DNA from 3 places in the Rothia sp. HC945 genome. Region 3 is predicted to be linked to each of the others. Evidence: riboswitches for the same ligand, from Rfam matches in the RefSeq annotation. Region 3 holds a riboswitch; each other region holds the start of a gene.
The links. Region 3 has a riboswitch for thiamine pyrophosphate ahead of AB0Y14_RS05330 (ECF transporter S component). Riboswitches for the same ligand answer to the same signal wherever they lie in the genome.
Positions count from the first base shown of each region.

Region 1: another riboswitch for thiamine pyrophosphate. It lies ahead of thiM (hydroxyethylthiazole kinase); the one in region 3 lies ahead of AB0Y14_RS05330 (ECF transporter S component).
Region 2: another riboswitch for thiamine pyrophosphate. It lies ahead of AB0Y14_RS07235 (3-oxoacyl-ACP reductase); the one in region 3 lies ahead of AB0Y14_RS05330 (ECF transporter S component).

Region 1 covers NZ_JBFCSN010000004.1:97,406-100,673, reverse strand. The annotation lists gene thiD (bifunctional hydroxymethylpyrimidine kinase/phosphomethylpyrimidine kinase) at 1-247, opposite strand, end outside; gene thiE (thiamine phosphate synthase) at 265-951, opposite strand; gene thiM (hydroxyethylthiazole kinase) at 948-1,814, opposite strand; TPP riboswitch at 1,805-1,895, opposite strand; gene AB0Y14_RS11590 (DUF3995 domain-containing protein) at 2,753-3,223, opposite strand.
Region 2 covers NZ_JBFCSN010000001.1:1,636,355-1,639,622, reverse strand. The annotation lists gene efeO (iron uptake system protein EfeO) at 1-254, shown strand, start outside; gene efeB (iron uptake transporter deferrochelatase/peroxidase subunit) at 269-1,687, shown strand; TPP riboswitch at 1,649-1,744, shown strand; gene AB0Y14_RS07235 (3-oxoacyl-ACP reductase) at 1,823-2,605, shown strand; gene AB0Y14_RS07230 (LLM class flavin-dependent oxidoreductase) at 2,602-3,268, shown strand, end outside.
Region 3 covers NZ_JBFCSN010000001.1:1,210,422-1,213,689, reverse strand. The annotation lists gene AB0Y14_RS05350 (Na+/H+ antiporter subunit E) at 1-63, shown strand, start outside; gene AB0Y14_RS05345 (monovalent cation/H+ antiporter complex subunit F) at 60-452, shown strand; gene AB0Y14_RS05340 (cation:proton antiporter) at 453-926, shown strand; gene AB0Y14_RS05335 (DUF4235 domain-containing protein) at 1,089-1,361, opposite strand; TPP riboswitch at 1,502-1,601, shown strand; gene AB0Y14_RS05330 (ECF transporter S component) at 1,659-2,318, shown strand; gene AB0Y14_RS05325 (ABC transporter ATP-binding protein) at 2,315-3,268, shown strand, end outside.

The DNA of each region.
Region 1 (3,268 bases), on a different contig from region 3:
TCCGCACCACGTCGGCGGTGCCCAGCATGCCGATCTTGGTTGCGTCCACCGGCAGGTCGTCGATCACGGACTCGATCTGGGTGGCCACCACCTCGCGCGGGACTCCGTGGACATCACGGACTCCGCGCGTGTTCTGGCTTGTCAACGACGTCAGGCACGCGCACCCGTAGACCCCGACGGCCGCAAAGGCCTTCAGATCGGTCTGGATTCCGGCGCCTCCGGAGGGGTCGGAACCTGCAATGGTCATGGCGACGGGTGGCCGCATTACGAGTCACGTCCTCTCATCAGGGTCATGGTTGCAAGACGCCGCATCTCCGCGGCCGCGTGCCGGGGGTCATCCGCGCCGGCGATCGCCGAGACCACACAGAGACCATCGACGGGCACGCCCGCGAGCCGGGTCGCCGTGGAGGGATTGATACCGCCGATGGCCACGCTGGACAAACCGACCGTTCGGGCGAAGGCCGCGCACGCGGTGACGCCATCGGGCCCCAGGGGTGGACCGGCGTCGTTCTTGGTGGGGGTGGACCAAACGGGGCCGATGCCCAGAACATCCGCATACCGTTCGGCCACCGCGGCGCGGGCTTCGTCCGGACTCGACACCGAGAGGCCGACCATCAGCTCCCGCCCGAGGACCCGTCTGGCCTCCTTCGCTGCGGCGTCCGACTGGCCGACGTGCACATTGAGCCCGAGGTCGGCCGCGATATTGAGCCTGTCGTTGACGAACAGATGCGCGGGCCGGCCCGAATCCTGTTCGGCCCTCCCGATGGCCTTCGCGCATTCCTTCGCCAATGTGGAGAATTCGGCGTCCCTCAGTTCCTTGTCACGCACCTGAACCACACCGACGCCGCCCATCACGGCCTCGTACACGACGTGTGGGACGCGATCGACACCCCCACAGAGGGCGGTATCGGTCACAAAGTACAGGGAGAAGTCTGTGGTCGGGGGGATCACGGGGCGTCCTCTACTATCTCGGCCGTGCGGGCGATGCCCTCAGGATGCAACTCGTAAAGAGCGTCGAGCCACCGCACATGGAACGTTCCGGGGCCTTCCGCAGTTCTGCCTGCCAGGGTTCCGGCGGCCCCCAGGTGCGCGTGAGCGGCCACGGCGGCGTCGTGCTCCGACACGCCGGCCGGCCGTGAGGCACCAAGGTAGGCTGCCACCGTTGCCCCGAGGGAACATCCCGTGCCAATGACCAAGGGCATGAACGGGTGACCGCTGGTCACCCACGTGATTCGATCCGCGGAGACGATCGCATCCCGCTCCCCGGAGATGGCGACGACGCCACCCGTGCGCTCTGACAGTGCGCGTCCGGCGTCGAGAGCGGATTCGACGTCGTCGGTCGATTCGACCCCGCGGCCGCCTTGTCCCAACCCCGCGAGGGCCACGATCTCGCTGGCGTTTCCCCTGATCACCGACGGTCGGGCTTCGAGCAGGGTCCGGGAAAGTTCGGTGCGCACGGGGAGAGAGCCCACGGCGACAGGGTCCAGGACCCAGGGCACGCCGTTGGTTCGGGCCGTTTCGACCGCGGCCTTGATGGCCGAGATCTGAGTATCCGAGACCGTTCCGACGTTCACCAGAAGTCCGTTGGCCACTCCGGCGAAAATGCCCGCTTCCTCCGGGTGCTCAACCATGGCGGGAGAGGCGCCCACAGCGAGCAGAACGTTGGCGGTGATCTCCTTGACCACGGCATTGGTCAGGCAGTGCACCAGAGGAGCCGTGTCCCGCACCGCCCGGGCGGGATCGATCACGACCCGATCGGCACCGTTGGCCTCGGCATCCGTGATCGACGCTTCGATGTTCTGCGAACCAGCCATGGTGACCATCCCTTCGCTAGTACTGGCTAGATCAGGTTCAAAGGGTCGTATCTCAGCCCCAGGGCACCCCTTGTCACTGCGAACGCTCACGTGCGCTCGGGTCCAACTCTAGTCCGAGGACCCGAACCTTGGCATGGACGGAGCGAAGGCGCCGACAATCTGTGGACAATCGACGCGCAAGACCGGTTTTCCACACCGCATATCCACAGTGTGGAGAACTTACACGAATGTGACTTCACGTTGTCCACGAACTCGACGGCGAACCGCCACCTCGAGTTGGTCCGCAACCATTGATCCCGCAATATCGGGGGTGTCGTGGGTCAATCTGTCCCCGAAAGAAAGCCGGTCGACGACGCCCGGCCATTCGGAGAGTCGACCAGCGGCCCGCATCCGACCACGCCCGTCCCCACCTGTGGACAACTTTTCGCACAGGTGGTGGAGAATCTGGAAATTCGGAAGCCGCCCTGTGGACACTTGTGGATAATTGTGGACAACCCATGGTCGCGTTGCCCCGCTCGTGACGGGGCGACCGCCGTCGAACCATACACCCCGACGTACGGCCCCTTGTACCGACGCCGTCCTCACAAGGCTCGCGTTGACCAGCGCATTCCCCTGGCGGCCGACGCCCCATCGGCCCGCCCTGGATCCCCATGGACGCGCGGAAAGCGGGACCGGTCGACGTCGCCGGACCACGCCTTGTCCACAGACGTTGTCCCCAGGCGTGGACAACTTACATACGCGTAGTTCGATCCCCCGTCGGGGTCGTGTTTCGAATCGACTTCGGCCCCATGAGCGCGTCGAACCCTTCCACATCCCACAGAACCTAGGACACGTGTTCGACTTGTGCACACCGTTGTACACACCTGTGGATAACTTTCTCCACCGCCTGTGGGGTTCGGCCTGCATTCCGCGCCCTCATCCCCAGGACCACCCGTGAGTCACGGAGTTGGGCCCACCCCGGACCGACGGGTGAGCCAGAGTGCACCAGCAAGTGCCAGGCCCCAGAGCAGGAACACGGGATCCCAGAGAATGGCGTGCCCCCATTGCGCCGGTCGATTCGAAGCCGACGAGCCCGTGGCGATCCCGATCCAGCCGCCGACCGCCCCAAGAGCGCCCCAGCCGATCAGCGCGATGGCGCCAACCCAGGAGACCGCCCGGATCCATCGATGCGGAGGAGGGCGGAGATGGTCGGCCCAGGGGATCAAGGCGGCGGCCGCCTTGCCCACCCCGACAAGACCGAGCATCCACCGGAATCCGGCATCCCCGTCCCGATGCATTCGGACCGCAAATTCCCCGACCGTCCCCAAGAGCAAGGACCCACCGAGCGCCCAGTACAGACTCGCCGCAGCATGGCAGAACCCCAGAACCATCGCCACGGTCAGCAGACGCGGCCCTTCCGATCTCTTCATGGGTCGAGCCTATTGACCCGCCCCGGAACATACCAGGGGCGCACC
Region 2 (3,268 bases), 430 kb from region 3:
AGGACCCCGCTCTGGCGGAGTCGGTCGAATCGAATCTCGGGACCGTGAAGGCCCGGATCGAGGAACAGGTCTCGGGGAGGACCGACGACGGCACAGAAACCTTCCGGGACTACTCTCTGGTCGCCGCGGTCCAGAAAGACGCCGGGGAAACGCCGGACGCCTCCGCCTACACCGAGACGCAGCGGAAGTTCTCCGATGCCGTCAACGGTCTGAGCGAGCCGCTGTCCAAGATCGCCGGAACGGTCCTCCACTAGGGGCGACCGCGACGATGTCAGCACACGAGCATGCCGGGAACGATATCAAGGACCCGGCAGGGGGTGAGGCCGTGCCGACCAGCGGGCGGAATCGGGGGTTCTCCCGGCGCAGGCTGGTCGGCGCGGCCGGCGTCGCGGGTCTCATGGGGGTCTCGGGCTTCGGCGGTGAGGTCCTGGGGCACCGGAGGGGGATCGACGCCGCTGCGGCATCCGGCCCGGACGAACTTCGGTACCGTTTCCGCGGGGAGGTCCAACAAGGAATCCTGACGCCCGCCCAGGACACCATGTATACGGTCGCCTACACGGTCACCACCCGGAATCGGGACGGGCTCCAGCGACTGCTTACCGCGTGGACTTCCGCGGCGGAGAAGATGGTTGCGGGCGAACCGGTGGGAGGTGCAGAGAACACCGTCGAGCTGCCGCCGACGGACACCGGCGAGGTGTGGGGGTATCCGCCGAGCGGGTTGACCATCACCTTCGGGTTCGGGCGTTCCCTGTTCGTGGACGAGCACGGCGGTGACCGTTTCGGCCTCAAAGACAGAATGCCGCGGGTCCTGGCCGACGGTGTCCCCAAATTCGCGAATGAGGCACTGCGGGCGGCGGCCAGCGACGGGGACATCCTGATCCAGACCTGCTCGAACGACCCCCAGGTCTGCGTGCACGCGGTCCGAAACCTGACCCGCATCGCCTTCGGGTCCGCGACGCTCAAGTGGGGTCAGATCGGATACGGGCGCAGCTCATCGACGTCGAAAGAGCAGCGGACCCCGCGAAATCTGCTCGGCTTCAAGGACGGAACCGCGAACCTCAAGGCGGAGGACGACGCCGAGCTCCTGCGCCGCCACGTGTGGGTCCAGCCGGAGGACGACGCCGCGGCCTCCTGGCTGAACGGCGGGACCTACGTCGTCGCGCGCAAGATCCACATGCACCTGGAGGTTTGGGATCGTGTCCGACTCTCCGAACAGCAAGAGGTGATCGGTCGGGACAAATATCACGGTGCGCCCTTGTCGGTTTCCGATCCACAGGATTCGGACGAATTCGCTCGACCAGACTTCGCCGCCCCGGGTCGAGACGGTGGCACCGCGATCCCTGCTGACTCGCATGTGGCGGTGGTCGGCGCCGACAATAACCAGGGCGTCCGGATGCTCCGCCGCAGTTACAACTACACCGACGGCAACGACTCGCTGGGCCGTCTGGACGCTGGGATGTTCTTCGTTGCGTTCGTGCGCGATCCGCGGACGGGTTTCTACCCGGTACTGAAGAAGATGACCGAGAAGGATGCCCTCACGGAGTACCTCCAGCACCAGGCCTCTGCCCTCTTCGCGGTACCGCCGGGCATTCGAGAAGGAGACGCCATGGTGGGCCAGCGCCTGTTCGATGAGCGGTGCTACGATGAGACGCGCGACACGGGGTGCCTCCGAGGGAGGCTGAGATGAAACCCGTCGAACCTGATGCAGTTAGCACTGGCGAAGGGAATGTCCGCAGAGCGCTCGCGTACCCGCGCACCTCCGCTCTCGTCGAGGGAGGCTCGCTCTATGGGGTGCCTTCGCCTCGGCAGAGAGGCAGAGACCATGACAGAAACACGCACCGCGATTCCCCTGAACGAGCACATCGTCGTCGTCACCGGCGGCGCGCGGGGCCTGGGGGCGAGCATCAGCCGAGCGTTCCTCAGAGAAGGCGCCCGGGTGGTGATCGGGTATCACCGCAGCAAGGACGATGCCCAGCGCATCGTCGATGACTACCCCGACCGGGCCCGGTGCGCGAACCTCGACATTCGCGACCGGGAGAGCATCCAGGAATTTGCGGCGTCGTCCTCGGAATTCTTCGATTCCGCCCCGACTACGCTGGTGAATAACGCCCTGGTGGATTTCAGCTTCAACGGCGAGGCGCGGTCGAAGGCCGCCGATATCTCCCCCGAGGAATTCCGGACGCAACTCGACGGTTCCCTCCATGGGCCGCTCGCGATGATCCAGGCGCTCCGGCCCGGGATGGCCGAACGGGGATTCGGGCGCATCGTGAACATCGGTACGAACCTTTTTCAGAACCCCGTGGTCCCGTACCACGACTACACGGCGGCCAAGGCCGCACTGTTGTCCCTGACCAGGACCTTCTCGCATGACCTGGGGCCGGAGGGCATTACGGTCAATATGGTCTCGGGTGGTCTGTTGCGGGAGACCGACGCGAGTTCGGCGACGCCGGCCGAAGTCTTCGACGCGATCGCCGAGGGCACGCCCCTGCGTTCCGTCACCTCCCCGGACGAACTGGCCGACGCCGTCCTCTTCTTCGCCTCCCCATGGGCGCGTGCGGTCACCGGTCAGAACCTGATCGTCGACGGAGGGCTGGTCAAAGGATGAGCGACCGGAAAAAGCAAGCACACATCAATCTGTTCATCTACGGGTGCGGGCATCACAATGCGGCCTGGCGGGCCCCGGACTCCTCGGTCGACAGGCTCGGGGACATCGCCTATTACGAGGAACTCGCCCGCACTGCCGAACGCGGCAAGCTTGACGCGGTGTTCTTCGCCGATGGCCAGTCGTTGAGCCCCGGCGGACTCGAAGACTCTCCCGCGTGGTTCCTGGAGCCGCTCACGTGCCTTTCCGCGATGGCGCGGGCGACGTCGAAGATCGGCCTGGTCAGCACGGTGTCCAGCTCATTCTGGACTCCCTTCCATGCGGCCCGGATCCTCGCGAGCCTCGACCACATCAGCGGCGGGAGGATCGGTTGGAACGTTGTGACGTCCATGTTCGACGCCGAGGCGCGCAACCACGGTGGGACAACCCTGCCGGGGCACGAGGAATGCTATCGCCGGGCTGAAGAGTTCGTCGACGCGGTTCAGGCCCTGTGGGATTCGTGGCCCCGCGCCTCGATCCTCGCCGATCGCGAGGGGCGGTACGCCGACTCGACCATGATCCACGGCGTGGACCACGAGGGTGAACACTTCTCGGTCGCCGGTCCGCTCAACGTGCCCGAACCGCCGCAGGGGCGTCCCGTGCTGTTCCAGGCCGGCGCCTCCGGAC
Region 3 (3,268 bases):
ATGGGGACCAAAGAAAGCCATCGCGCCCTGAAATCCGGTCACCTGGGGGAGGGAACATCGTGAATATCGTCATGGTCGTCTGCGGTGTGGTGCTCGTTCTGGCCGCCATCGGAACCATTGTCCGCTTGGCCAAGGGGCCGTCTCTGCTGGATCGAGTGATCGCCTCCGATGTACTGCTGGCGATCGTCGGGGCCGGACTCGTCGTGGACATGGTGTACAGGGACAGTTACGAGAACGTCACCATGCTGATCGTGATCTCGCTCGTCGGTTTCCTGGGTTCCGTGACGGTCGCACGCTTTGCCAACAACAAGCGCGAACGCAAGGACCAACTCGAAAAGACCGAGTCCTCGGCGGCGACCACCTCGCCCGAGCGTCCGTACGGGCACGGACGCTCCCGCAAATCCGGCAAGACCGTCGGATCGAGGCCGACGGCACGGCGGGGTGATCGGTAGATGGACCTCGTACTCGATACGGTGACCGGTATTTGCCTCATCGGCGGGTGCCTGATGTCGCTGGGCGCCGCCGTCGGCATCGTACGGTTCCCGGACGTGCTCTCGCGTCTCCACCCCGGCGCGAAGCCTCAGGTCTTCGGCTTGTTCCTGCTCCTGGTGGCGCTCGGCATCGCTTCGCGGTCCTGGGCACTGGTCCCGGCGCTCATTCTCGCCTGGACCCTCCAGATTCTGGCCGTTCCCGTTTCCTCGCACATGGTCGGCCGGTCCGGTTTCCGCAACCGGCACTTCACCGCCTCGGCCCTGACCGTCAACGAACTGGCTGACCTCGTGGAGCAAATGAACCGCGAGGAGGAACAGGAAGAGGCGCCTGTGCAGGCGACGGACGAACCCAAGGACATCGACGCCGAAGCCGCCGGCCTCGAGGAGGACGGACAGGAACGGCCGGCCAAAGGATCGGACGGCCACGACCGGTGACGCGGCCGGGCCTCGCCGGCCGTCGCTTCGTGCGGCACCCATAGTGGCTGTTAAAGACGACGGTGCCGATTGTCGTTCGCAGCGGGAACCACGTCCCGCCGCAGAACGACTCTCGGCACCGTATCGGCTCATCGCCCGCGCACGCAGGCAACCTCCGTGGAGCTAGACCTCGGCCTGACCGCCCGTCTCGATCTCTTCCTTGTGTTCCATCCTGTTGGCCAGGCGAGTAACACCGAGTTTGATCAGAGTCGCCACGACACCGCTGATCGCGGTCCAGATGACGATGTCCCGCACGCTCTCCTCGGGATCAGGGTTGTTCGACGGCGGTTCATTGCCCGTGACCTTCTTCCACCCGAGAGTCATGACCTTGTTGGCGGCAAAGACTCCCGCCAAGGAAGCCACCGTGGAACCGATCTTGATTGCGGGGTTGCTCATGCATCTCTCCTCTTCATTCGCACCGGCGGTGCGGCCGGTCACGTACAGCTTCTTACAGCCTAATCGCACTGGTTTGCCTTTGTCCGCAACGGGCTGGAGATTCACCCGAAGTGAAATGATCGGATAGACTGGGCGGCGTTCACGAACGACAGGGGAGCCTCGAACGAGGCTGAGAGTGCGAAAGCAGACCCTCGACCTGATGCGGTTAGCACCGACGTAGGGAGTCGAGATCTCGGGCGTACCCGAAAGAAGAACGGCGTGCGACCTCCCCTCCTGATCTGTGCAGGAGGAAGACCAATGAACACCACACCCTCATCCGAATCTCTGGACCGGGGACCCGCAGGAACCGGGGCGGCATCACACCGACGGCGAGCATCGTGGCGCGTGATCGACATCGTCATCGCATCCGTTTTGGCGGTGGTTTGCGGCGTCATCTTCTGGATCTGGTCCAATGCCGTCTCACCGGCGACGCAGACTGCGACCGTCGGGTTTCCGCCCTTGTCAGGCTTGATCGGCGGTGGTTGGCTCCTCGCCGGCGTCATCGGTGGACTCGTGATCAGGAAACCGGGCGCTGCGATCTACTGCGAAATGGTCGCTGCGGTGATTGAGGCCCTCCTCGGCACGCATTACAGCGCCGGGGTCCTGCTCTCGGGCGCGATTCAGGGCATTGGCGCCGAAATCGTGTTCGCCGCGTTGCTGTACCGTCGCTTCGGACTGCCCACGGCGCTCCTGTCCGGCGCCGTCTCGGGTCTGTTCATGGGAGTCAGCGAAGTCGTCATGTACTACGCATTCTGGGAACCCCAGTACCAGGTCGTCTACGTGATGTGCGCCGTGGTCTCCGGGCTCCTCATCGCCGGTTTCCTCTCGTGGGCCCTGATGCGCGCCCTGATCTCGACCGGTGTCCTCGGATCGGTCGCGGCAGGTCGCGATGCCCGGCAGATGCGGCGGCGTGCGTGAGCGCCGGCGGTGCGTCCATCAGTGCCCGAGGCTTCGGATGGCACCATGCGGGACGGGATGAGCCCGCGTTCAACGGCGTGGACCTGGATATCGCGTCCGGAGAGAAGGTTCTCCTGCTCGGCCCGTCCGGCGCGGGCAAATCGACCCTTCTCCATGCCCTGGCCGGGGTGCTCGACGACGACGACGGCGAAGCCGCCCTCGGGAGGGTGACCGTCAACGGCATGGACCCCCGGGACGCGAGGGCATCGGTCGGTCTGATGCAGCAGGACCCGGAATCCTCGATCGTTTTGTCTCGGGTCGGCGATGACCTCGCGTTCGGGCCGGAGAACCTCGGGGTGCCACGGGACGAGATCGTCGGGAGATGCCGGCGCGCCTTGCAATCGGTCGGACTCGATCTTCCGTGGGAGCATCCCACGTCGGCGCTGTCCGGCGGACAGAAACAACGTCTTGGGCTGGCCGGGATCCTCGCGATGGAACCCGGTCTCCTTCTGCTCGATGAGCCGACGGCGAACCTCGATCCGGACGGCGTCGTCGAGGTCCGGGACGCCGTGATCACGGCCGCACAGGAATACGGATCGACCCTGGTGGTCGTCGAACACCGCGTTGCCGTGTGGGCGGACCTCGTCGACCGGATCATCGTCCTGTCACCGAATGGCGGGATCAGCCACGACGGCGCTCCCTCCGAAGTTCTCGGAAGAGCGCGCGAAGAATTGCTCGACGCCGGCGTTTGGGTCCCTGACCATGTTCCGCGACGGCCCATGGCTTCCACGGGCGGCAATATTCCCGTGGATCGGGAGGGGCCGCTTCTCCAGGCATGCGGTCTCGCGGTGACCAGACAGCAGCCTTCCCGGTCGTGGAGCAGGGGTCGACGTCGTGCGGTCAGGAAATCTCCGGCCACGCCGATTCCGGCCGCGAGGGATGCCCTCCGAGCATCGGAGAACATCGGTCTT